Regions from separate parts of the Bacillus sp. AL-1R genome, predicted to be linked through region 1. Evidence: a T-box and tRNA genes for the amino acid it is inferred to sense, from the RefSeq annotation. Region 1 holds a T-box; the other holds one or more tRNA genes.

Region 1 (11,132 bases):
AATCGATTTAATTAAATATAAAAAAGAGCAACCATGGTGCAGGTATTGCTCTTTTTTTGTTCCTTTAAGGGAATAATTAGATTAGTGGTTGTTAAACAGTTTATTTCTTTTTTTGTTTAGATTCCCAATCTAGTCTTCTTTGTCTTTTATTTTCAATTTGTTCTTGGACAAATTCTCTCGCAGTTTTAATTCCTGGTTGTTCCAAGACATCGGTTGTAATAATATCGTTAATATTTTGATTAAACATCAATCCATTGAATAGTTCAATTATAATTTGTGTATTACGAAACTCCATAGCTGATTCGTAAGAATGAACATCCGTTTGGAACTGATCCATCGTTTGTTTGAATTCTTCAAAACTACCAAACTCAACAACAGGTGCATCCGGTGGTAAATTGGCCAATTCATCATCTGTTGCATAACTTAGAAAATCTGGATTTTCAGCGAAATAATCAGATACTTGATGTTGAATTTCCTCTTGTGTTGTTGTAGGGTTAACCTCAGCTGCGAAAGTTTTTGAAGTCATAGGACCGACTGCAACTAATCCTGCTAACAATGCCACGGATAATTTCTGCTTCAATTTCATAATAATTTTACTCTCCTTATCCTAATCTAATTTTTCTATGTATAATTCCTTATACCCACAATTAACTAAGCGTTTCTTCTTGCTACTAAGATTTTAAAGATTTTAAAGATTATATATAATCCCAAATAAAACGTTAAGAAATTAAAAATAACATTTTGTAATAAACCTGTATGATGCCCTGTCTCTGTATATCCAAAAACTGGATTCGGTTTCCCAAACCAATGATAATATGGTAATTCTTTAGGGTTTGTCGGGATGAAAGCAGTTACGATTGTTATTGCCAAGCTAATTAACGGCAGAAGTTTTTTCATGAATTCACCTCGGAATCTTAATAAATACTAATTTAATACTAATTTGATTATATGGATTATTTAACCAATACCACATAACTTTATTTTAAGTCTGTCAGATTTTTTTGTAAATTAGGGTAATTCGTACAATTTCCCAAAAAAATAAAAAAAAGGCTCATAAAGAGCCCTTGATTATCTATTCTAATGCACTATTTGTAAAAGCATTTACATCATAATGGTCATATCCTTCTTGGTACATATTAACTGTAATCTTGAACGTTTGCCCTGCTTTTACATCCGTGATGTTCTAAAATTCGTATTCAATTTTGTCCCCTTTTTATCGCAAGCATTTAAGCTCAATTCGATATAATCAAAATCAATCTCACTATCATGCTTGAACGTATAAGTAATATTTGTTCCTGTAAACCATCTGTCATGATCTTCGGCTTTGGTGCATTTTTCATCATATCAGCTCATATACAAATCTAGTTTACATAAATACGCTTCTCGGTAATAGGCCTAGTCACAGGGTTCGTGCTATAGACCGCAAAGTAAAGTAGTCAAGAGTACGTTAAAGTTGTAGTAAAGGTATTTGGTAATACTTTTGGCCATAACTTTTGGTAATTATAGAATTCAATGGCAATCATTCAAGCGAAAAATGGACAGAGTAGTTACAAAAACAGTGGTTTTTGGTAACTATCATTAAGCAATCTTTAGATAAATGATTTGTATTAACACTTTTGTAGCCAGATACTTTGCGGTTTATGACAGTAACCCTGTGACTAGGCCTAAATGGATCATCATGGATGATTCTTGCGTTTATTGGTATTTTCATTGGATCATTTGTACATAAAAAAATATTTACAACAATAAAAAAAAGGATATTAATATAAATGTTAATATCCTTTTTATATTGCTAATTTAATTAACTCATATGTATCTGAAAACCGGATTATTATATTCCTGAAGCCCTTATATTTGTAGCTTATTTGTTTTTAACGTTCTTGTTATCATATCTCATTTTCATAATATAAAGTAATGTAGCAATTACTAGAGTTACAATTGATATAATTGTTTCTATTTTTTTATTATCTAAAGTTATATAAATTATATTTACGATGATAATTAAAAAAAAGAAAATAGTTCTATACTTTTGAACGATAATTCCCATAAAAACAACTCCTTTAATATTTAAAATTATATAATTATATTTTAATAAATTTATAATAAAAATGTAATAAAATATTTAGAAAATTTAAAATAAGTGGTAAAATATGGTTATATTACAGAAAAGGTGGTTATTTTGTGCGTTTATGGTCAAAGTATTTAGCAGTAATAATTTCTTTTGCTATTGTAATTTCTTTCAGTTTTGAAAACTGGGCTAAGGCTGACGAGATTGAAGAGGATCCTATTGTTTCTGACTATATTAGTGACGAGGAATTTTTAACTGACACTAATATAGATGAACAACTTAACGAAAGTATACCAATGTTAGACGTAATTGAAAATATGCCTGATGATGTGATTGCCAATGGACCTCAAGCTATATTTAATTATATGAGATATAATACACCTGGGATACCTGCGGGTTCTTATCAATACATAGATAGTGGTGACGAGGTATATTTTCAAATTTCTAAGCCTAGATCATCATTTGCACTTCCAGGGCAGAATAATGATGTAATGCCTCCATATTATCCTAATTTTAATACAGGAGAATGTATAGTAGCCATCGGAATAGCATTATTAGGTGGAGCCATTCCTATTTCAAAGATACTAAAAATAAAATCTGCTTTAAAAACAGTAGGTGGCGCAACTAAACTGGTATCAAAGCTAAGTAGTGAATACAAGAGATTTAAAGCTTTGGGGTATACTCGTAAAACAGCTTTTAAAAAAGGTTGGGAATCAGCAATCAGCAATCATGGAGCTGAGGTAAAGCAAGCATTATGGACTCTTTTTAACATAGGAGATATTTATTATAATTGTGTTGGGAGGCCAGCTCCAGAAAGTAGTACTGAACAAGTGAGTTCTGTTCAGAACAAAAATTATTTTATAAATAGTGAATACAAATCTAATTTACATAAAGCTTCTTAAAACAGAAATTATAAGAAGACCTATCTCTTAGTACATAAGATATAGGTCTTTTCGTTTTTTTTCAATATACAGTGGTGTAACACCGTTTTAATTTCCAAATGCATATTATATGCATTTCTAGTTTACATAAAGATTCTTAACGGAAGTAACCAAAAAGCCAATCCCTTGTGCTGCAAGGGATTGGTTTTTTGGTTTTTTCTCATGATATACAGCTTTTTATACATTCTTGATATAAATGGGATGTAGGAGGATCTACTTTTATTGTATTCTCTTATTTTTGAATAAAACACTGCATAGTATTTTACTTGAAATTTTGTGTTCATAAGGAAGCATAAATGCGAGTAGAAAGTAACAAACAAAAAAACGATACATAGAATAGTAATATACTTTGGACAATCATTCATTTTACTAACTGTGTTTCTTTGTCTATTTGTTTTTGTAATAGATATTAAATTATTACAAGGGGAATTGATATGGGCGTCGAATTTTTTTCACTATCGCCAACAGCTTTTCAAGTGTTGAAATCAGGAGAATCGCATCCTAAAAAAGTAATGAGAATTGTGTATGGACAAGCCACATCTGATGTAAATGGTGTAGCAACACTTTATTTTACAGACGATGGGTTAGCAACTGGTAATCCTTTGTTAACAGCAATCGACTATGCAGTGGCAAGTGTATATTCTACGAACGCTAATATAAATGCAAGACCGAGAGTGCAAATGCGAGAGAAGAATGTTGCTGGAAAATATGTATCTGCTAATGTAACGAATATTACTGGTGTAACAGTTCTAGGAATTAATGTATTAGGTTCGGAAAATCCCGTTAGTGGAGTTCTTGTAGATTTTATGATCTTAGGTAGTTTTTAGTAGTTAAGTAGTTACAAAAAATAATCGATTAATTAGTCGATTATTTTTTTATTTGCACTTGTTAGGAATGCGTTTGCAGTGGAAAAGTGGGGAATGTTTGTGTATCATATAAATTCAAATGAATATATTTATCGGGACAACTAGACAAAAGATTATGATTTATGATAAATTATACAAGAAAAATTCCTTTAAAAACTATATATTTTAAATCGATGAAAAGGAAAGTAGTTTTTGCTATATTCGATAGCGAGCTAGGGACGGTGGAAGCCTAGTGATGAAGCATAAATGAAGAACACCTTTGAGTTCTAACCGAAAGGGATCTCTTAAGTAGGCTTAGACGTTACCAGCACGTTATGAACTGGGTTAAGCGATGTTAGCTTTAAAGTTGGTCATATTTTTGACAATTTGGGTGGTACCGCGGAAGTTAGTCTTTCGTCCCTTTTATAGGGATAGAAGGCTTTTTTTATTGGAAAATTAACATAAGGAGGCTAATTATGATAAAGACTGTAGTAAAAGATTTATACAGAAATCAAGAAAATTTTAAGGACAAAACAGTTCAAATTTCAGGATGGATTCGTACTTTACGTGATTCTAAAACAATTGGTTTTATGGAGTTAAACGACGGTACATTCTTTAAGAGTGTACAAATAGTATTTGAGGACAATCTTGATAACTTCAAAGAGATTACAAAATTACCGATTAGCTCTACTGTTTTAATAGAAGGTGAATTTATTCCAACTCCGGAAATGAAACAACCTTTTGAAATTAAAGCGACTAAAATAGTTGTTGAAGGATTATCAGATGCAGATTTTCCATTACAAAAAAAGAGACATTCGCTTGAATATCTGAGAACAATTGCTCATTTACGTCCAAGAACGAATGCTTACTCAGCAGTTTTCAGAGTAAGATCTCTTGCATCATATGCTATTCATAAATTCTTCCAAGAAAAAGGTTTTGTCTATGTACATACGCCGATTATTACGGGAAGTGACACAGAAGGCGCAGGAGAAATGTTCCGTGTAACAACAATGGATTTAAACCAACTTCCAAAAACTCAAGACGGAAAAGTTGATGAAAGTGCAGATTTCTTCGGTAAAGAATCTAACTTAACGGTAAGTGGTCAATTAAATGGAGAAGCTTACGCACTTGCGTTCCGTAATGTGTATACATTTGGTCCAACATTTAGAGCAGAAAATTCAAATACTGCACGTCATGCCGCTGAATTCTGGATGGTCGAGCCAGAAGTTGCCTTTGCAGAATTACCGGATATCATGGACCTGGGTGAAGATATGATCAAATATGTCATTAATTACATATTTGAACAAGCACCTGAAGAAATGGAATTCTTTAATAGCTTTATTGATAAAACGCTTATTGACAGATTAAAGAATGCATTAGAATCTGACTTTGGTCGAGTTACTTATACTGAAGCTGTTGAATTATTACAGAACTCAGGTAAGAAGTTTGAATACCCAGTTGAATGGGGAACAGATTTACAAACTGAACATGAACGTTACTTAAGTGAGGAAATTTACAAGCGTCCTGTATACGTAACTGACTATCCGAAAGAAATTAAAGCATTTTATATGAGAGCAAATGAGGATGGCAAGACAGTTGCTGCGACAGACTTACTAGTGCCTGGTATTGGCGAGTTAATCGGAGGAAGTCAACGTGAAGAAAGAGAAGACGTCCTTGTGGAGCGAATCAAAGAACTTGGTATGAATGAAGAAGATTACTGGTGGTATTTAGAGCTTAGAAAATACGGCGGTACAAAACATTCAGGCTATGGAATTGGATTTGAACGACTTGTTATGTATTTAACAGGAATGAAAAACATCCGTGATGTAATCCCATTCCCACGTACTCCAGGAAATGCAGATTTTTAATATAAAAAAACAATAGGATGCCCTAAGCATCCTATTGTTTTTTTATGAGGACAAAATAGATTTTAACATTTGAAAAAAGAGAAATAGTAGCTTTATAATATAAGCAAGAATGAAGTAATTCTCTTTCTACTAGTAATTAATGATAGAATAATGGAAATCGAAGGTGATATAAAATGAAAAAAAGAAAACCACAGCAGCCTGTAAAACCGTCGTACGAACAAAAAGAAAAAATATCATTAGGCTCATTAATGAATGAAGATATTCTTCAAAAATTAAAAAATACAAAAAAACAATTGCAAGAAAATGAAACGAAGCTAAAAGAGGAAGAAGAAGCACGTATTCGTGAAGAAAAAAGATTACGTGAGAAAAATAAATCATTTGAAGAGTTACTTAACGAGAGTAATATCTCTTGGAAGGACTTTAAATAAGACGCTAATGGTGTCTTATTTTTTTTATGTGAAAAATTTAAGAAATTTCACATTGTGAAATTATTTGATTGTTCAAAATTTTATAATTTTTTATAGTGAAATTAGGTTAAATAAAAGGTAGTAGGTGGTGTAAATCATTTAAGATCGTGAAATTGCCCTTTTTGAAAGCGCTTTAAAAATTTTCCGGATTCGATTTAAAAGCAAATGTTCAAAATATTACATATCGAAAGTGGAGGAATGATGAAATGGGTATTCGTACAGGAGCGCAATATATTGATGGACTAAAATCTAGAAAGCCAGAGGTATGGCTAGGTGGAGAAAAGGTAGAAGATATCGTAAACCATCCAGTTTTCAAGCAACCGATTCTAGAGATTGCAAAATTATATGATATGCAGTTCGATCCAGCTTATCAAGACAAAATCACACATATTTGTGAAGAAACTGGTGAGCGAGTTTCGAATGCGTTTTTAGTGCCAAAGTCAGCTGAAGATATTAAAAAACGTGGAGATTTGTTCGAGGCATATGCAAAATCAACATTTGGTTTAATGGGAAGAACACCGGATTTCTTGAACATTGTCCTAACTTCTATGGCAAGTAATTCATGGTTTTTAGATAAATATAATCCAGAGTGGTCAAAAAATGTCCAAAATTATTTCAAATTTGTTCGTGATAACGATATCTTCTTAACGCATGCAATTATTAACCCACAAAATGATCGCAGTAAGCCATCTTATGAACAAAAAGATTTATTTACTCATTTAGGTGCAGTTGAAGAAACGGTTGATGGATTAGTCGTTCGAGGGGCTAAAATGCTTGCAACTTTAGCACCAATTACAGATGAGGTTATTATCTATTCATTCCCTGGATTCCACGAAGGTGATGAGCGATATGCTTTAGCATTTGCACTGCCAATTGACACGCCGGGATTGAAAATTTTATGTAGAGAACAGATGCAAGATGGTAAAAGATCATTTTTTGATCATCCATTAGCATCTAGATTCGAAGAAATGGATGCTGTTCTTGTATTTGAGGATGTGTTAGTTCCTTGGAATCGTGTATTTATTCATAATAATGTTGAAGCTGCAAATAATCTATATCCCAAAACAGGTATTGCCCAACAGCCTGCTCACCAGTCTGGGGTAAGAGGATACATAAAATTAGCTTTTGCAGTAGAGGTAGCCTGCAAGTTAGCTGATTCAATTGGAGTAGATGTTTATTTAAATGTCCAAAATGACTTAGGGGAATTACTACAATCAGTGGAAACAATTCGAGCTTTACTTCGAGTTTCTGAAACAGAATATGAGACATTACCTTCAGGTGAAGTAAGACCGGCTTGGGAACCACTTGAGACAATTCGTGGCTTACTTCCAACAATGTATCCAAGGGCAATTGAAGTGATTCAAACAATTGGTGCAGGTGGCTTGTTAATGTCACCAACAGAAGCAGACTTTGAACATCCTGAGCTAAGAGATGCTATGGATAAGTACTATGTTGGACGTGAAGGTGTATCCTCATTAGACCGAGTACAATTGTTCAAACTTGCATGGGATTTATGTGGAGAGGCATTTGGACAAAGAGCACTTCAATATGAAAGATATTATACTGGTGACCCAATCCGAAAAAGAGCAATTTACTATAACCAAATGAAACGTAAGAAAACGTTTAGTATGGTGGACGATGCATTAGACGGAGCAAAAAACTTAAAAGGAGTATCGACTAATCTAGCGAATTCTAAAGTTAACTGATTAATTTTAGAAAGCAGGGATTTTATGAAATTTTTTAGCATCAAAGAGGAGGGATCTAATGATCTCTTCAGTTCAAAAGATTTCTAGAATATTAGATTGCTTTACAGAAGAAGAACCAGTCCTAGGAAATTTAGAAATTGCCGAAAAATTAAATATGAATGCAAGCTCGGTCCACCATTTAGTGCGAACCCTTTGTACTGAAGGAATTTTAATTCAAGATAGTAAGAAAAAGTATCGACTTGGTTGGAAGTTGCTTGAATGGAGTAATCACGTTATGTATCAGCAAGACATATATAGCGAAGCCATTCCATTATTAGAAAATCTACTAAAAAATTATGATAGTACCGTTCATATTGGAATGTTTGATAAAGGAGACGTAAGATTCGTCTTAAAAGTTTCCTCTAAACATTCGATCCCTGTCCCGACATTTATTGGGGCTAAGCGACCTGCATATTGTACGAGCACTGGTAAAATCCTACTATCATATAATCCAGCTTATTTAAAAACAACGATTGAAAAAGGATTTAAAGCTTATACACCAAATACAATTACGAATATTGATGCATTAAAAAAAGAAATGGCTGCCATTAAAGAGAATGGTTATAGCATTAGTAACAATGAGAATGATCTAGGATTATTTGGAATTGCAGCTCCAATTCAAACCTATACTGGCCAAACTTTTGCGGCATTAAATATGGTTGGACCAGTTTCGTATATGATGAGCCAAGACATAAGTCGAATGATTCAGGATGTTGTGAAAACTGCTAAAACAGTCTCAAATCAGCTTGGTTATATTAATGCATAATGATAGCGCTTACTTGAGAGTTCGAGTAAAAATGAATTAATTGGAGGATAAAAGATGAATCTTAAAAGTCGAGTTTTTAATATTTTCAAATTGATTGAGGATAATAAAGAGCTATTAAAACCACCAGTTAATAATAAAGTTATTTGGGAAGATTCAGAGTATGCTGCAATGATCATAGGGGGACCAAATAAACGTAGGGACTTCCATATCGATCCTGCAGATGAATTTTTCTATCAAATTAAAGGCAATTGCTATGTTGAGTGTATTACGCCAGATGGTAAGCGCGAAGTTGTAACAGTTTCTGAAGGGGAAATTTTTATGCTTCCTTCTTTTGTTCCACATTCACCTCATAGAGTAAAAGATTCATATGGAATTGTGCTTGAACGAAAAAGAGCAGAAGGTGAATTAGAAAGCTTTGTTTGGTTCTGTGATGAGTGTAATGAAGAAATGCATAAAAAGACAGTTCAATTAACGGATATCGGTACGCAAGTAAAAGAAGCGATTGAACAATTCAATGCTAGCCTTGAATTAAGAACATGTAAAAACTGTGGTCACATTATGAAAGAGGAAGCGGATGAATGGGTATGCGTATAGACTTTCACACACACATAATTCCTGAGGATTTACCGAATTTTTTTGAGAAATATGGTCATGAAAGATGGCCGGTTCTACAACCTACATGTTCATGCGGTGCCAATATAATGGTTGCTGGAAAAGTTTTTAGGGAAGTAACGGATCAAGTTTGGAGTCCAAAAAAGAGAATTGAGGACATGAATAATGAAGATGTAACAATGCAAGTGCTCTCGCCAATTCCAGTTACATTTTCGTATTGGGCACCAGTTAATGCTGCATTGGAAATGGCGCAAATTCAAAATGATTTTATTGCAAATACTGTTAAAAAGAATCCTTCTAAGTTTATTGGGTTAGGGACAGTACCAATGCAGAACGTAGAAATAGCTATTCAAGAAATGGATCGTTGTATTCATACACTTGGATTAAGTGGACTGGAAATTGGTACAAATGTCAATGGAACAAATTTAGACAGTGATGAATTCAGTCCTTTTTTTGAAATGGCTGAAAAATGGAATGTCCCATTGTTTATTCATCCTTGGGAAACATTAGCGAAGGATCGTACGCCGGATCATAACTTTATGTACACGGTTGGAATGCCAAGTGAAACAGCTTTAGCTGCTGCTAGCTTAACATTTGGTGGAGTAATTGAAAAATACCCAAAATTAAAGATTTGTTTTGCACATGGCGGAGGATCATTCCCATTTATTCTACCTAGATTAGATCAAGGATGGAAGGTATGGCCACATTTGCGGAAAACTGCCTATCCACCAAGTCATTATGTAAGTAATTTTTATTTTGATTCTCTTCACTACGATCCTATTAATATTCAATTTTTAATTAACCGATTTGGTTATGACAAAATTGTGATGGGCTCGGATTATCCATTCTTATTAAGAGAAACGCCACCTGGAAGAGTGATTAATCAAATGGATATTAATAAAGAAATGAAAGAAGCGATTTTAGGAAGAAATGCGCTGAAATTTTTAAACATTAAGGAGGCAGATTTACTTCATGGAAAACAAAGTATTGACTCCAGAAGATAGATTAATAAGTTTAGGTTATGCCCTTAAACCAATAAGACCGGCTTCAGGTAATTATGTAAAATCTGTTCGTACAGGGAATCTATTATTTACATCTGGTCAAGGTGTAGATGAATACCATGGAAAAGTTGGACGAGAGTTGACGCTCGAAGAAGGGTATGCAGCTTCTAGAGAGTCAATGTTAAATTTAATTAGTATATTAAAGTACGAATTAGGTGAACTTTCGAAAGTAAAACGAATTGTAAAAATATTAGGATTTGTAAATAGTACAGAAGATTTCTATGATCATCCAAAAGTGATGAATGGTGCTTCTGACCTTTTAGTAGAAGTGTTTGGAGAAAGAGGAAAACATGCTAGGTCAGCTGTTGGGATGGCACAGCTTCCACATAATACAGCGATCGAAATTGAAATGGTTGTAGAAATAGAGGATTAAAAATTTGGTGACACTCGTGTCACCTTTTATTCTATTAGAATGGTAGGTGCCTATTATGCAAGTTACAGAGAAGAAAAATAAAACATTACCGATCGATTGTAAGCACTTTATTGATGGACGATATATCCCTTCTTTTAATCAAAAAACGTTTTTTAATATCAATCCTGCTACTGAAGAAGTGTTAGGTTCTGTTTCTGAAGGTGGAAAATTAGAAATTGATCTAGCAGTAAAAGCAGCAAAACGAGCGCTAAAAGGTGAGTGGAAACAATTTACTAGCAATCAAAGAGCAGCGGTATTACGAAAAATCGGCGACGGAATCTTAGCTCGTAAAGAAGAATTAGCGGCATTAGAGGCAATGGATACCGGAAAGCCGTATGATCTTGCTT
Region 2 (11,132 bases), 190 kb from region 1:
TGAAAATCTATATAATGAGTACCAATTTCCACAAGCATATACAGTTGCGTCACTTATGTCCATTTTCGCGATTCTGACATTAATTATAAAGAATATTATTGAATGGAAAGTTCTAAAGGAAGAGAAACATTAGGAGTGGATTGTATGTCAATTAAAGTTTCAAATGTCATAAAAAGTTATGAAAATGAAGCTGCCTTAAAAGGAATTAATTTAAATATAAAAAAAGGGGAATTGGTTGCTTTATTAGGTCCATCTGGATCAGGTAAAACAACTTTGTTACGAATTATTGCCGGATTAGAAAATCCAGATTTAGGTGAAATATTTTTTGAAGATCAGGATGTAGCAAATGTGCAAGTAAAAGAAAGAAATGTAGGATTTGTATTCCAGCATTATGCTTTATTTCAGCACATGACTGTTTTTGAAAATATTGCATTTGGTTTAAAAGTTAGGCCAAGAGCTACACGTCCTATAAAAAGAAAAATTAATGAGAAAGTGATGGAATTATTATCATTAGTCAAATTAGAAAGTTTTGCTAATCGTTTTCCTTCTCAATTATCTGGTGGACAAAGACAACGTGTTGCATTAGCTAGGGCATTAGCTGTTGAACCAAGTGTATTATTATTAGATGAACCATTTGGGGCATTGGATGCAAAAGTTCGTAAAGATTTAAGAAGATGGTTACGAAAACTCCATGATGAAATCCATATTACGAGTATATTTGTAACGCATGATCAAGAGGAAGCGCTTGAAGTTGCAGATCGAGTTGTTATTATGAATGGCGGGACGATCGAACAAATTGGAACACCTGAAGAAGTTTACCATACACCAGCAAGTCCGTTTGTTTATGATTTTCTTGGTAAAGTAAATTTATTTCATGGAAGGATAAATAAGGGCAGCCTAATTAGTGGAGGATTAGAAATCCCATTACCAGAATTAGTTGAACAAGATCATAAAGAACATAAAGAGGTTACGGGGTATGTTCGTCCTCATCAAATTACAATCGAAAAATTTGAAACAAATCAAACTTCAATCAGTGCAATCGTAACCCATATTCATGCTGTAGGTCCGATCGTTTATGTGGAAGTCCTACGGGAAGATACAAATGATTATGTTGAAATTGAAATCATGAACGATTTTTTCTACGAACTTAATATTCAACTTGGGGAAAGGGTATTTGTTCGTCCTAATGAATTGAAAGTATTTATTCCTCAAGATTATTCGATTTAACATAATAGGAAAAGAATAAAAAAGGTTAAGGAGCAATTAAATTGTCCTTAACCTTTTTTTATTATTAACCTTTTGCTGCTTCCAGTTCAGCTAGTTTTTCTTTGGCAATGATATCGATTTCGCGTTTTAGTTCTTCAACCATTGTTGCTTCTGGTACTTTACGTACGATTTCCCCGTGACGGAATAGTAATCCTTCACCACGAGCTCCAGCAATACCGATGTCTGCTTCACGGGCTTCACCAGGACCGTTTACTGCGCATCCAAGTACGGCTACTTTAATTGGTACTTTTAGTGTCGAAATGTATTCTTCAACATCATTTGCGATACTAATTAAGTCAATTTCGATACGGCCACATGTTGGACATGAAATTAATGTCGCAGCATTTGAAGATAAACCGAAAGATTTAAGTAGTTCTCTTGCGACTTTTACTTCTTCAACTGGATCTGCGCTTAATGAGATACGCATTGTATTTCCGATCCCTTTACTAATGATTGCACCTAAACCAGCGGCACTTTTAACTGTACCTGCAAACAAAGTACCAGATTCAGTAATACCTAAATGTAATGGATAATTGAATGCTTTTGAAGCTTTTTCATAAGCTTCGATTGCTAGGTTTACATCTGATGCTTTCATCGAAACAATGATGTCGTGGAAATCTAAATCTTCAAGAATTTTAATATGATGTAATGCACTTTCAACCATTCCATCAGCAGTTGGGTAACCATATTTCTCTAAGATTCTTTTTTCTAATGAACCAGCATTAACACCGATACGAATCGGAATTCCTTTTGCTTTAGCAGCATTTACAACTGCTTCAACTTTTTCCTTACGACCGATATTACCTGGATTAATTCTTATTTTATCTACTCCGCCTTCAATTGCTTTTAAGGCTAATTTATAATCAAAGTGTATATCTGCAACAAGTGGTATATTAATTTGTTTTTTAATATCAGCAATTGCATTTGCAGCTCTTTCGTCTGGTACTGCTACTCGAACAATCTGACATCCAGCTTCTTCAAGTCGTTTAATTTCTGCAACTGTTGCTTCAACATCGTGTGTTTTTGTTGTTGTCATACTTTGGATTGAAATTTCATTTGCTCCACCAACAACTACATTTCCTACTTTAACTGCACGTGTTTTACTTCTATGTGTAATTTCGTTCACGAGTAACTCGCTCCTTCAAAAATAACTTTATTTCTATTTTGTATAAATCTACATTATCATATTTTCTTCATGATTACTCATTTTATCAACTGGTTCTAAAGAAATATATCATAAATTTTATTTTTGTGAAGAGTAAATTGGGAATTTATATGATTTTCCACTTTGGATTTTAGTAGGAGAAAGGCCATCGTTTAATGCACTAAAATCTTTTGTAATTTGGCTAATTGGCTGGTTAAAGTTTGGATTAAGGTCTTCGATAATTCCTAAAACAGTGTCACCGTTTTTAACTTGAATCTTTTCAAATTTTGGAAGTGAGCTTGATTTTGTTTCAGATTTCGTTGCTTTTGCCACTGTAGGAATATCTTTATTTGGAATTGTCCCAACTTGAAGGTCAAAGAATATTATATATGCAAGCAATAAAGAACCTAGTAAAAAAGCTATTTTTTTCATTAATCATCACTCCTTTTGTAGAATATATGCTTGTCCACACAACCAATATTCCTACTAGGAGCTTGGATTCATATATTTTTTAGCAAAAAAAAAGAAGTGTGAAACACACCTCTGTAAACATTATTTTTTAGAAGGTAAATTTTTAATTGTTAATGTGTACATACCAACCGTTATTAAAATAAAAATTAATGTTTGGAATGGAATCGTTATATTCAGTAATCCTAGCAATAAATAGATAACGGTAGGAAGTGTTAAGCTATACGAAACCATTGCAAAGCGTTGTCTAAAAGGCAAGTGCTTAGTCGATTTAAATAAACCTGTTAAAAACGCTAACAATATAGCAACTATAAATATGAAGATACAAGATCCTAAATAAAATAGGAAAAATAATGCGATTAAAAATACCGGAAGAGCTTCATTTATATTTTTAATAAATTTTGAAACGTCTGCTTTGTGTATTTCAGTAGAGTTTAATGAAGGGTAGGGATAATCTTGCTCACCTTTATCATTTTTAATAACGACTCTATTTTTTAACACAACAACAGCAAACTGTTCATTTTTTAATTTTGAAGGTATGACTGTTTCATTTGGATAGATAGCATATTTATATTCACCGATGTTTCGTTCAAACGGCGTATTATCGTTAATTGTTAAAGCTCCTTTGTTTAAAGAAATTGATTGAATATTATCCTTTAGCAAATCAGAAACATTGTTCACTTGAAGCTTCACATTTTTTTCAAATGAAAAGAAACCCGGAAGAGTATATAAAATTGCTAGTAGGAATAGAAAAAAGATTGTTTTACCGATTTTTTGGAGTCTATATCTTGATATTGTTTTTGGAGAGAATAAACTAAACCAAAATTGTTTAAATAGATTCATAAACTCATCCTTTCTTATTTAATGTTATTTCACTTCCCGAAATTTATTATGTAACTTTCGGGCTATTTTGTATATTATAATCTTTTTTTTGTAATTGAATAGAAAACTTTTTCATTAAAAAAGATATGAGTAAAAGAGAATGAAAAGGTTTATTAATCAAATTTAAGTTTGGTCTAAATGTTGGATCAAAAACTAATAAATCGTTAATATAAATTAATAATGAAAAAAATAATTAAAAGTATTGACGTTTAGTTTGAAACATGATAAATTAAATATTGTCTTAAGGACAACATTAATTATTCCGCAGTAGCTCAGTGGTAGAGCACTCGGCTGTTAACCGAGTGGTCGTAGGTTCGAACCCTACCTGCGGAGCCATTTATATAGTTTGGCGGTGTAGCTCAGCTGGCTAGAGCGTACGGTTCATACCCGTGAGGTCGTGGGTTCGACTCCCTCCGCCGCTACCAATAATTTATTATGGAGTAATACCCAAGTCCGGCTGAAGGGATCGGTCTTGAAAACCGACAGGGGTGTAACAGCCCGCGGGGGTTCGAATCCCTCTTACTCCTTATTTAGTGAAAAAAGTCTTCAACATTTTTGTTGAAGACTTTTTTCGTTTGATTGTTAAATAATAAAGATGAAATTTTTCTTCCAGGAATTAATGTTTTTTACTTTCTTTTCCTTTTCTCGAGCATTACTGTTGAAATCTTTCTGTATATTTGATAAGTTTAAATTGAAATTCACTATTATCTTTGGGAGGAAATTAAAAATGTCAAAATTTGAATTACCACAATTACCTTATGCTTATGATGCATTAGAGCCACACTTTGATAAAGAAACAATGAATATTCATCACACTCGTCACCACAATACATATGTAACAAACTTAAACGCTGCTTTAGAAGGGAAAGAAGTAGCTGCTTCTTCAATTGAAGAATTAATTTCAAACTTAGATGCACTTCCAGAAGGAATCCGTACAGCAGTACGTAACAATGGTGGTGGACATGCTAACCATAGCTTATTCTGGACATTATTAACTCCAGAAGGTACAGGTACTCCAGTTGGTGAAGTTGCTGAAGCAATTAACGCTAAATTCGGTAGCCTAGATGAGTTTAAAGCTGCTTTCACTCAAGCTGCATTAACTCGTTTTGGTTCTGGTTGGGCTTGGTTAGTAGTAAACAATGGTGAGTTAGAAGTGACTAGCACTGCTAACCAAGATTCACCATTAATGGAAGGTAAAACTCCTATCTTAGGTTTAGATGTATGGGAGCATGCTTACTACTTAAACTACCAAAACAAACGTCCTGACTACGTTGGTGCATTCTGGAATGTAGTTAACTGGGAAAAAGTAGAAGAATTATACCAAGCTGCTAAATAATTTATAAAAAATGAACACTACTTAATTTATTTAAGTAGTGTTTTTTTATGGCTAAAAAAAGGATAAATTTTCATTTACTCGGAAAACTAGTTCATGAGACAAAGGAGAGTTTATTATGAGTAAGTGGAAATTTTTATTAGGTGATGTAGATTTAAATAAAGACTTAATTCTTTTACTGAGTGTTAGTGGATTGTTTACTTTAGCGACAGCTTTATCTAGCACATTTGTAAATGTTTATTTGTGGAAGCAATCAAATAATTATTTACCAATTGCTTCATACCAATTTTCGATTGCTTTTTTCCAAGCTATTACATTCGTAATTGCAGGAAGATTAGCTAAAACAATTGATCGAGTTTTCATTTTAAGGGCTGGTATTTCTTTTTTAGCAATATTCTACATAGTTGTTTTACTTTTTGAAACGAAGACATTATTAGCAACAATTTTGATTGGGGCAATCTTAGGAATTGGGAATGGATGTTACTATTTAGCTTTTAATTTATTAACGTTTGAAGTTACTGAACCTGAAACTAGACAATTTTTTAATGGTTTTTTAGGGATTATTAATTCGTTCACAGGTATGATTGGCCCGTTTATTGCAGGAGTAATTATTTCCTCAATGATCGGAAATAAAGGATATCATTTTGTGTTTCTTGCTGCAGTTATCTTATTTATATGTGCAGTAGTTTTAAGTTGTTTCTTAATTAGACGGGAACTTGATAGTGAGTTCAATATTAAGCGAGTTATACAAGAAAGAAAATTAAATGAAAATTGGCGAAAAGTAACTTATGCTAATTTCTTTCAAGGGACTCGGGAAGGAATTTTTCTGTTTGTTATTTCAATTTATATTTTTATATCAACAGGAAGTGAATTTGCATTAGGGAAATACGGGCTACTTACATCATTAATTAGCTTTATTACCTATTATATCGTTACAAGGATTATAAAAGAAAATTATAGAATGAAAGCGATCTTTATTGGCGGTTTACTATTATTCTGCGCTGTTTTTGTAATCGCTTTTAAAGTTTCTTTTCCTTTATTAATGATCTACGGTGCAATAATTTCTTTGGCGTATCCAATCATTTTAGTACCTTACTTATCTTTAACATATGATATAATAGGAAAATCGTATAAGGCCAGGGAATATAGAGTGGAATATATCGTAATACGTGAAGTGTATTTAAATAGCGGTAGAATGTTTTCTATTGCAGTTTTCATTGTATGTACATCGATATTTCCACCAGAAAAAGTAATTCCACTATTAATGTGTTTATTTGGTGCTGGACACTTTTTGGTCTATTTCGTAATGAGGAATTTAGAATATAAGCATGCTTAAATATTGTCACTAAATTGTCAAAAACTAAGCAGTTATTCTATTTTCAAGACAATAAAATTATATGTAGAATTAGTATTTGTAGAAAAAAGAGGAGAAAAAATGAATAAGCCTAAGAAATATAAAATTACATTACCAACACGACTGAATACATTATTTTTTCTTGTGTTTGTCTTATTTTCTGTTTTAATTCTAAGATTAGGAGTCGTACAAATTGTTAAAGGTGAAGACTATAAATTAGAGTTAGAACGTACAGAAAATATGACCGTCGATCAAGCTGTACCAAGGGGGAAAATTTTAGATCGAAACGGAAATGTTGTCGTAGATAATACGCCTTTGCGTACAATTACGTATACAAGAAAAAAAGGTACTTCTTCAGGTGAGCTATTAACAATGGCTAAAAAGTTAAAAACTTATCTTAATATGCCAACTAATAAAATTACAGAACGAGATAAAAAAGATTATTGGTTATTAACAAATCCTAAAGCTGCAAAAAAACTAGTATCCAAAAAAGAGAATAAAACATTAAAAGCTCAAAATAAAGATGATGACGCTGCATATAATAAAGCTTACTATAATTTGCAAATTGATAAAATTACAGAGGATGATATCAATTCACTTAGTGCAAATGACTTACAAATACTTGCAATTTACAAGCAGATGAGTGCTGGTTATGCACTAACTCCACAAACAATTAAAAGTGAAGGAGTTACTGAAAAAGAATATGCTACAGTTAGCGAACATTTGGACGAGCTTCCAGGTGTAGATGTAACGACAAATTGGGAAAGAAAATACGTTTATGAAGATACATTCCGAACTATTTTAGGTAATATTACTTCTGAAAAAGAAGGATTACCTGCTCAAAATGTTGATTATTATTTAGCGCGTGGTTATGACCGTAATGATCGTGTAGGGAAAAGTTATATTGAAAAGCAGTATGAGGATGTTTTACGTGGTACAAAAGGTAAAGCACAAAATGTTATTGATTCAAACGGAAATGTTGTTGATACGAAAGTGATTACAGAAGGGGAACCCGGAAGTGATTTAGTACTATCAATTGATATTGAACTTCAAGGTAAAGTTGATGAAATCGTTAAAAGAGAGCTTATAAAAGCTAAAGCAACGTCAAATGGTCGTTATTTGGACCGTGCATTTGTTACAATGATTAATCCAAATACAGGTGAAATTTTAGCGATGTCTGGTAAGCAGATTGTTAAAGACAAAAAGACAGGAAAAAATAAAATAGTAGATTACGCAACAGGAAATCTTACTTCATCTTATGAGATGGGTTCAACTGTAAAAGGTGCAACTCTTTTAACTGGTTATCAAACAGGGGCAATTACTCCAGGGCAAAGGCTATACGATACACCAATTAGAATTGCTGGTACACCAGTGAAAGCTTCATATAAAAACTTCGGTTGGATTAATGATTTAGATGCGCTTAAGTATTCATCAAACGTTTATATGTTCCGAACAGCTATGGCTATTGGAAAAGCACATTACGTAGAAAATAGGCCATTAGATATCGATGTAAAAGCGTTTGATACATTCCGAAAAAGTTTTAGTCAATTCGGACTTGGCGTTAAAACTGGAATTGATTTACCAAATGAAGCAATTGGATTTAAAGGTGTAGACAAAAGCCCAGGTTTCCTACTAGATATGGCGATTGGGCAGTATGATACGTATACACCACTTCAATTAGCACAATATGTATCTACAATCGCAAATGGCGGTTACAGAATTCAACCACATGTTGCAAAAGAATTGAGACAACCTTCAATTGGTGAAGATAATGGTGTCATTAGACAAGAAATTAAGCCTAAAATATTAAATCGAATCGATATGAAACAATCATACATCGATCATGTTAAACAAGGTTTTATCAAAGTATATAATGAGACTGGTGGTACAGCTCGAAAATACTTCACGGGTGTAGACTATAAAGTAGCTGGTAAAACAGGTACAGCCCAATCTGTATACGACGGTCCAGATCGTAAAAAATACAACGGGCCACAAAAAACTTATAATGAAACATTGATGGGATATGCTCCATATGACAATCCTGAAATTGCCTTTGTAGTAGTAGTTCCTTGGTTACAAACTGACCAAGCGCCTGTTAATAAATACATTGGCCGAGATATTATGGATGAATACTTTAAATTGAAAAAAGAAAGACAATCAATTTATAACGATGAACCAAAAGACATTCTAGATAAACAAGACAATCAAGATAAACAAAACACTCAAAATAAAAATCAATAGGGAAGAGAAGGGGGCAGACCCTTCTCTTTTTTATTTGGAAAACAACTTCTATTCAACACCCTTCCTTCACCATCTGAACTTATTTACATAATCTTTACATTCGGTTAAAACAGGTTTAATAGTTTGAGAATATGATTATTCGTGTAATGTATTACTGAATTAAACGATTTTAAATGTTATCGATTGTTAAGAAAATTTTTAGATAATAGAAAGCTTCCTTTAGGATGAGAGGGGACAAAAGTAATGACAATGACATTAAATAGAGAGAATCATATTAAAAATGAAGAGTTTGAAGAGCTAAGTACAAACGTAAATAAATCAGTTGTATATGATACTCAAGATTTAAATTTATGGTATGGACAAGATAAGGCATTGAAAAATATAAATTTAAGTATTTATGAGAATGAAGTTACTGCAATTATTGGACCTAGTGGATGTGGTAAATCGACCTATTTAAAAACATTAAATCGAATGGTTGAGTTAGTCCCTTCAGTTCGAACAGAAGGAAAGATTCTTTACCGCAAACAAGATATTTTTGATAAAAACTATCCAGTTGAAGAATTAAGAACACAGGTGGGAATGGTATTCCAAAAGCCAAACGTATTTCCTAAGTCGATTTGGGAAAACGTTGCATATGGACCAAAAATTCATGGTATTAAAGATAAAGCTACCTTAAATCGGATTGTTGAAAAAAGTTTAGAAGGCGCAGCAATATGGGATGAGGTTAAGGATCGTTTGCATGAGAATGCTTTTGGTCTTTCTGGAGGGCAACAACAACGTTTATGTATCGCCCGCTGTTTAGCCATCGAGCCGGATGTTATTTTGATGGATGAACCAACTTCAGCACTAGATCCTATTTCAACTTTAAAAGTTGAAGAGTTAATTCACGATTTAAAAAAAGATTTTAGTATTATTATTGTTACCCATAATATGCAGCAAGCAGCTCGTGTTTCGGATAAAACTGCTTTCTTTTTAAGCGGTGAAGTAGTTGAGTTCTCAGATACCAATAAACTGTTCTCAACACCGAAAGATAAACGTACGGAAGATTATATTACCGGACGATTCGGATAATAGAAGGGAACAGGTGAATAGTGATGAGAAATCAATTTGAAGCAGACTTAAAATCATTACAAGAAATGATCATCGAATTAGCTGAGAAAACAAAAAAAGCAGTTATTAAAAGTATGGAGGCATTTCGTACTGAAAATGTTGAAACTGCTTTAGAAGTAATTGACGAAGATGACCGTATAAATAAATTAGAAAAAGAAATTAATGAATTAATTTTAGTGATTATTACAAGACAACAACCAGTTGCTGTAGACTTGAGAAGAAATTTAACGGCTATTAAGATTGCTCATGATCTTGAACGCGTTGCAGATTATGCGGTAAATATCGCAAAGTCGACAATTCGAATTCGTAGTCGTCAAGAAAGCTTGCCACTTGAGAATATAGAAAAGATGCATGAACTTGGCATAGATATGTTAACAAAAGCTTCAGAAGCATACCGTACAGAAGATTTACAAGCTGCCAAAGAGATTGGTGAAATTGACGATCTTGTTGATGAATTATATGGAACGACTGTTAGAACTCTAATGACGAGTATGGCAAATTCACCTGAGCATGTATCCAATATTATGCAAATGGCATTTATTTGTAGATATCTTGAAAGAATTGCAGATTATGCAACAAATATTGCAGAAAATATTTATTATCTAGTTAAAGGGAAACATTATTTTTTAAATCAATAATAACAAAAGATTTGTTTATAAATAAGTTAAAAGGGCGTTTTAGACAAAATTTATCTAAATGCCCTTTTGTCATATTTATGTAATATTAAGCATACTTCTTAAACTAGTAAGAGATATTGAGGTGGTAATAAATGAAGGTTGTTATTTTAGCTGGAGGATATGGTCAAAGGCTTTTACCAATTACTAACAACATTCCTAAGCCACTATTACCAATCGCAAATAGAGCGGCAATTGAGCATTTAATATTACATTTAACAAGACTTGGCTTTGATGAATTTATCATTCAGCTTCATTATATGTCCCAATCAATAATCGAGACGATCAATGCAATGAAATTAAAAAATGTTTCAATTGAATATATTATAGAAGAAAAAAGTTTAGGGTCTGCTGGTTGTTTAAGACTTTCTAAGCATTTTCTTAATGAACCTTTTCTATTAGTGAATGGTGATATTCTATTTGACGGTGATATTAGAGAGGCAATAAAAATTCATTTAGAAAGTAAAAGTAGATTTTCTATGTTTGTAAAACAAGTTGATAAATGTGGATCATACGGAAATGTAAAAGTAAAAAATGGACAAATAATCGATTTTATAGAAAAGCCGAATGAAGGTAGTGAAATTAGTAAATTAGTTAATACCGGAATTTATATCATGAATCCTGAATTATTATTTCAAATTCCAGAAAATCGTTATTTTG

The links. The T-box of region 1 lies ahead of asnS (asparagine--tRNA ligase). A T-box ahead of a tRNA ligase gene usually reads a tRNA of that ligase, here a tRNA-Asn.
Region 2: it encodes a tRNA-Asn, which carries the amino acid that the T-box ahead of asnS (asparagine--tRNA ligase) is inferred to sense. The anticodon was not compared.

What each region holds. Positions count from the first base shown of each region.
Region 1 covers NZ_CP197469.1:2,758,121-2,769,252, reverse strand. The annotation lists gene ACSBO6_RS13120 (hypothetical protein) at 101-586, opposite strand; gene ACSBO6_RS13115 (hypothetical protein) at 652-897, opposite strand; gene ACSBO6_RS13110 (hypothetical protein) at 2,182-2,970, shown strand; gene ACSBO6_RS13105 (hypothetical protein) at 3,444-3,836, shown strand; T-box leader at 4,040-4,279, shown strand; gene asnS (asparagine--tRNA ligase) at 4,331-5,722, shown strand; gene ACSBO6_RS13095 (YqkE family protein) at 5,896-6,150, shown strand; gene ACSBO6_RS13090 (4-hydroxyphenylacetate 3-hydroxylase family protein) at 6,396-7,895, shown strand; gene ACSBO6_RS13085 (IclR family transcriptional regulator) at 7,954-8,700, shown strand; gene ACSBO6_RS13080 (3-hydroxyanthranilate 3,4-dioxygenase) at 8,755-9,294, shown strand; gene ACSBO6_RS13075 (amidohydrolase family protein) at 9,279-10,316, shown strand; gene ACSBO6_RS13070 (RidA family protein) at 10,285-10,746, shown strand; gene ACSBO6_RS13065 (aldehyde dehydrogenase) at 10,802-11,132, shown strand, end outside.
Region 2 covers NZ_CP197469.1:2,948,094-2,959,225, reverse strand. The annotation lists gene cysW (sulfate ABC transporter permease subunit CysW) at 1-133, shown strand, start outside; gene ACSBO6_RS14195 (sulfate/molybdate ABC transporter ATP-binding protein) at 145-1,227, shown strand; gene ispG (flavodoxin-dependent (E)-4-hydroxy-3-methylbut-2-enyl-diphosphate synthase) at 1,292-2,392, opposite strand; gene yqfZ (protein YqfZ) at 2,510-2,842, opposite strand; gene ACSBO6_RS14180 (DUF1189 domain-containing protein) at 2,963-3,721, opposite strand; tRNA gene ACSBO6_RS14175 (tRNA-Asn) at 4,022-4,096, shown strand; tRNA gene ACSBO6_RS14170 (tRNA-Met) at 4,109-4,185, shown strand; tRNA gene ACSBO6_RS14165 (tRNA-Ser) at 4,198-4,287, shown strand; gene ACSBO6_RS14160 (superoxide dismutase) at 4,488-5,096, shown strand; gene ACSBO6_RS14155 (MFS transporter) at 5,212-6,429, shown strand; gene ACSBO6_RS14150 (peptidoglycan D,D-transpeptidase FtsI family protein) at 6,529-8,688, shown strand; gene pstB (phosphate ABC transporter ATP-binding protein PstB) at 8,932-9,759, shown strand; gene phoU (phosphate signaling complex protein PhoU) at 9,780-10,436, shown strand; gene ACSBO6_RS14135 (nucleotidyltransferase family protein) at 10,568-11,132, shown strand, end outside.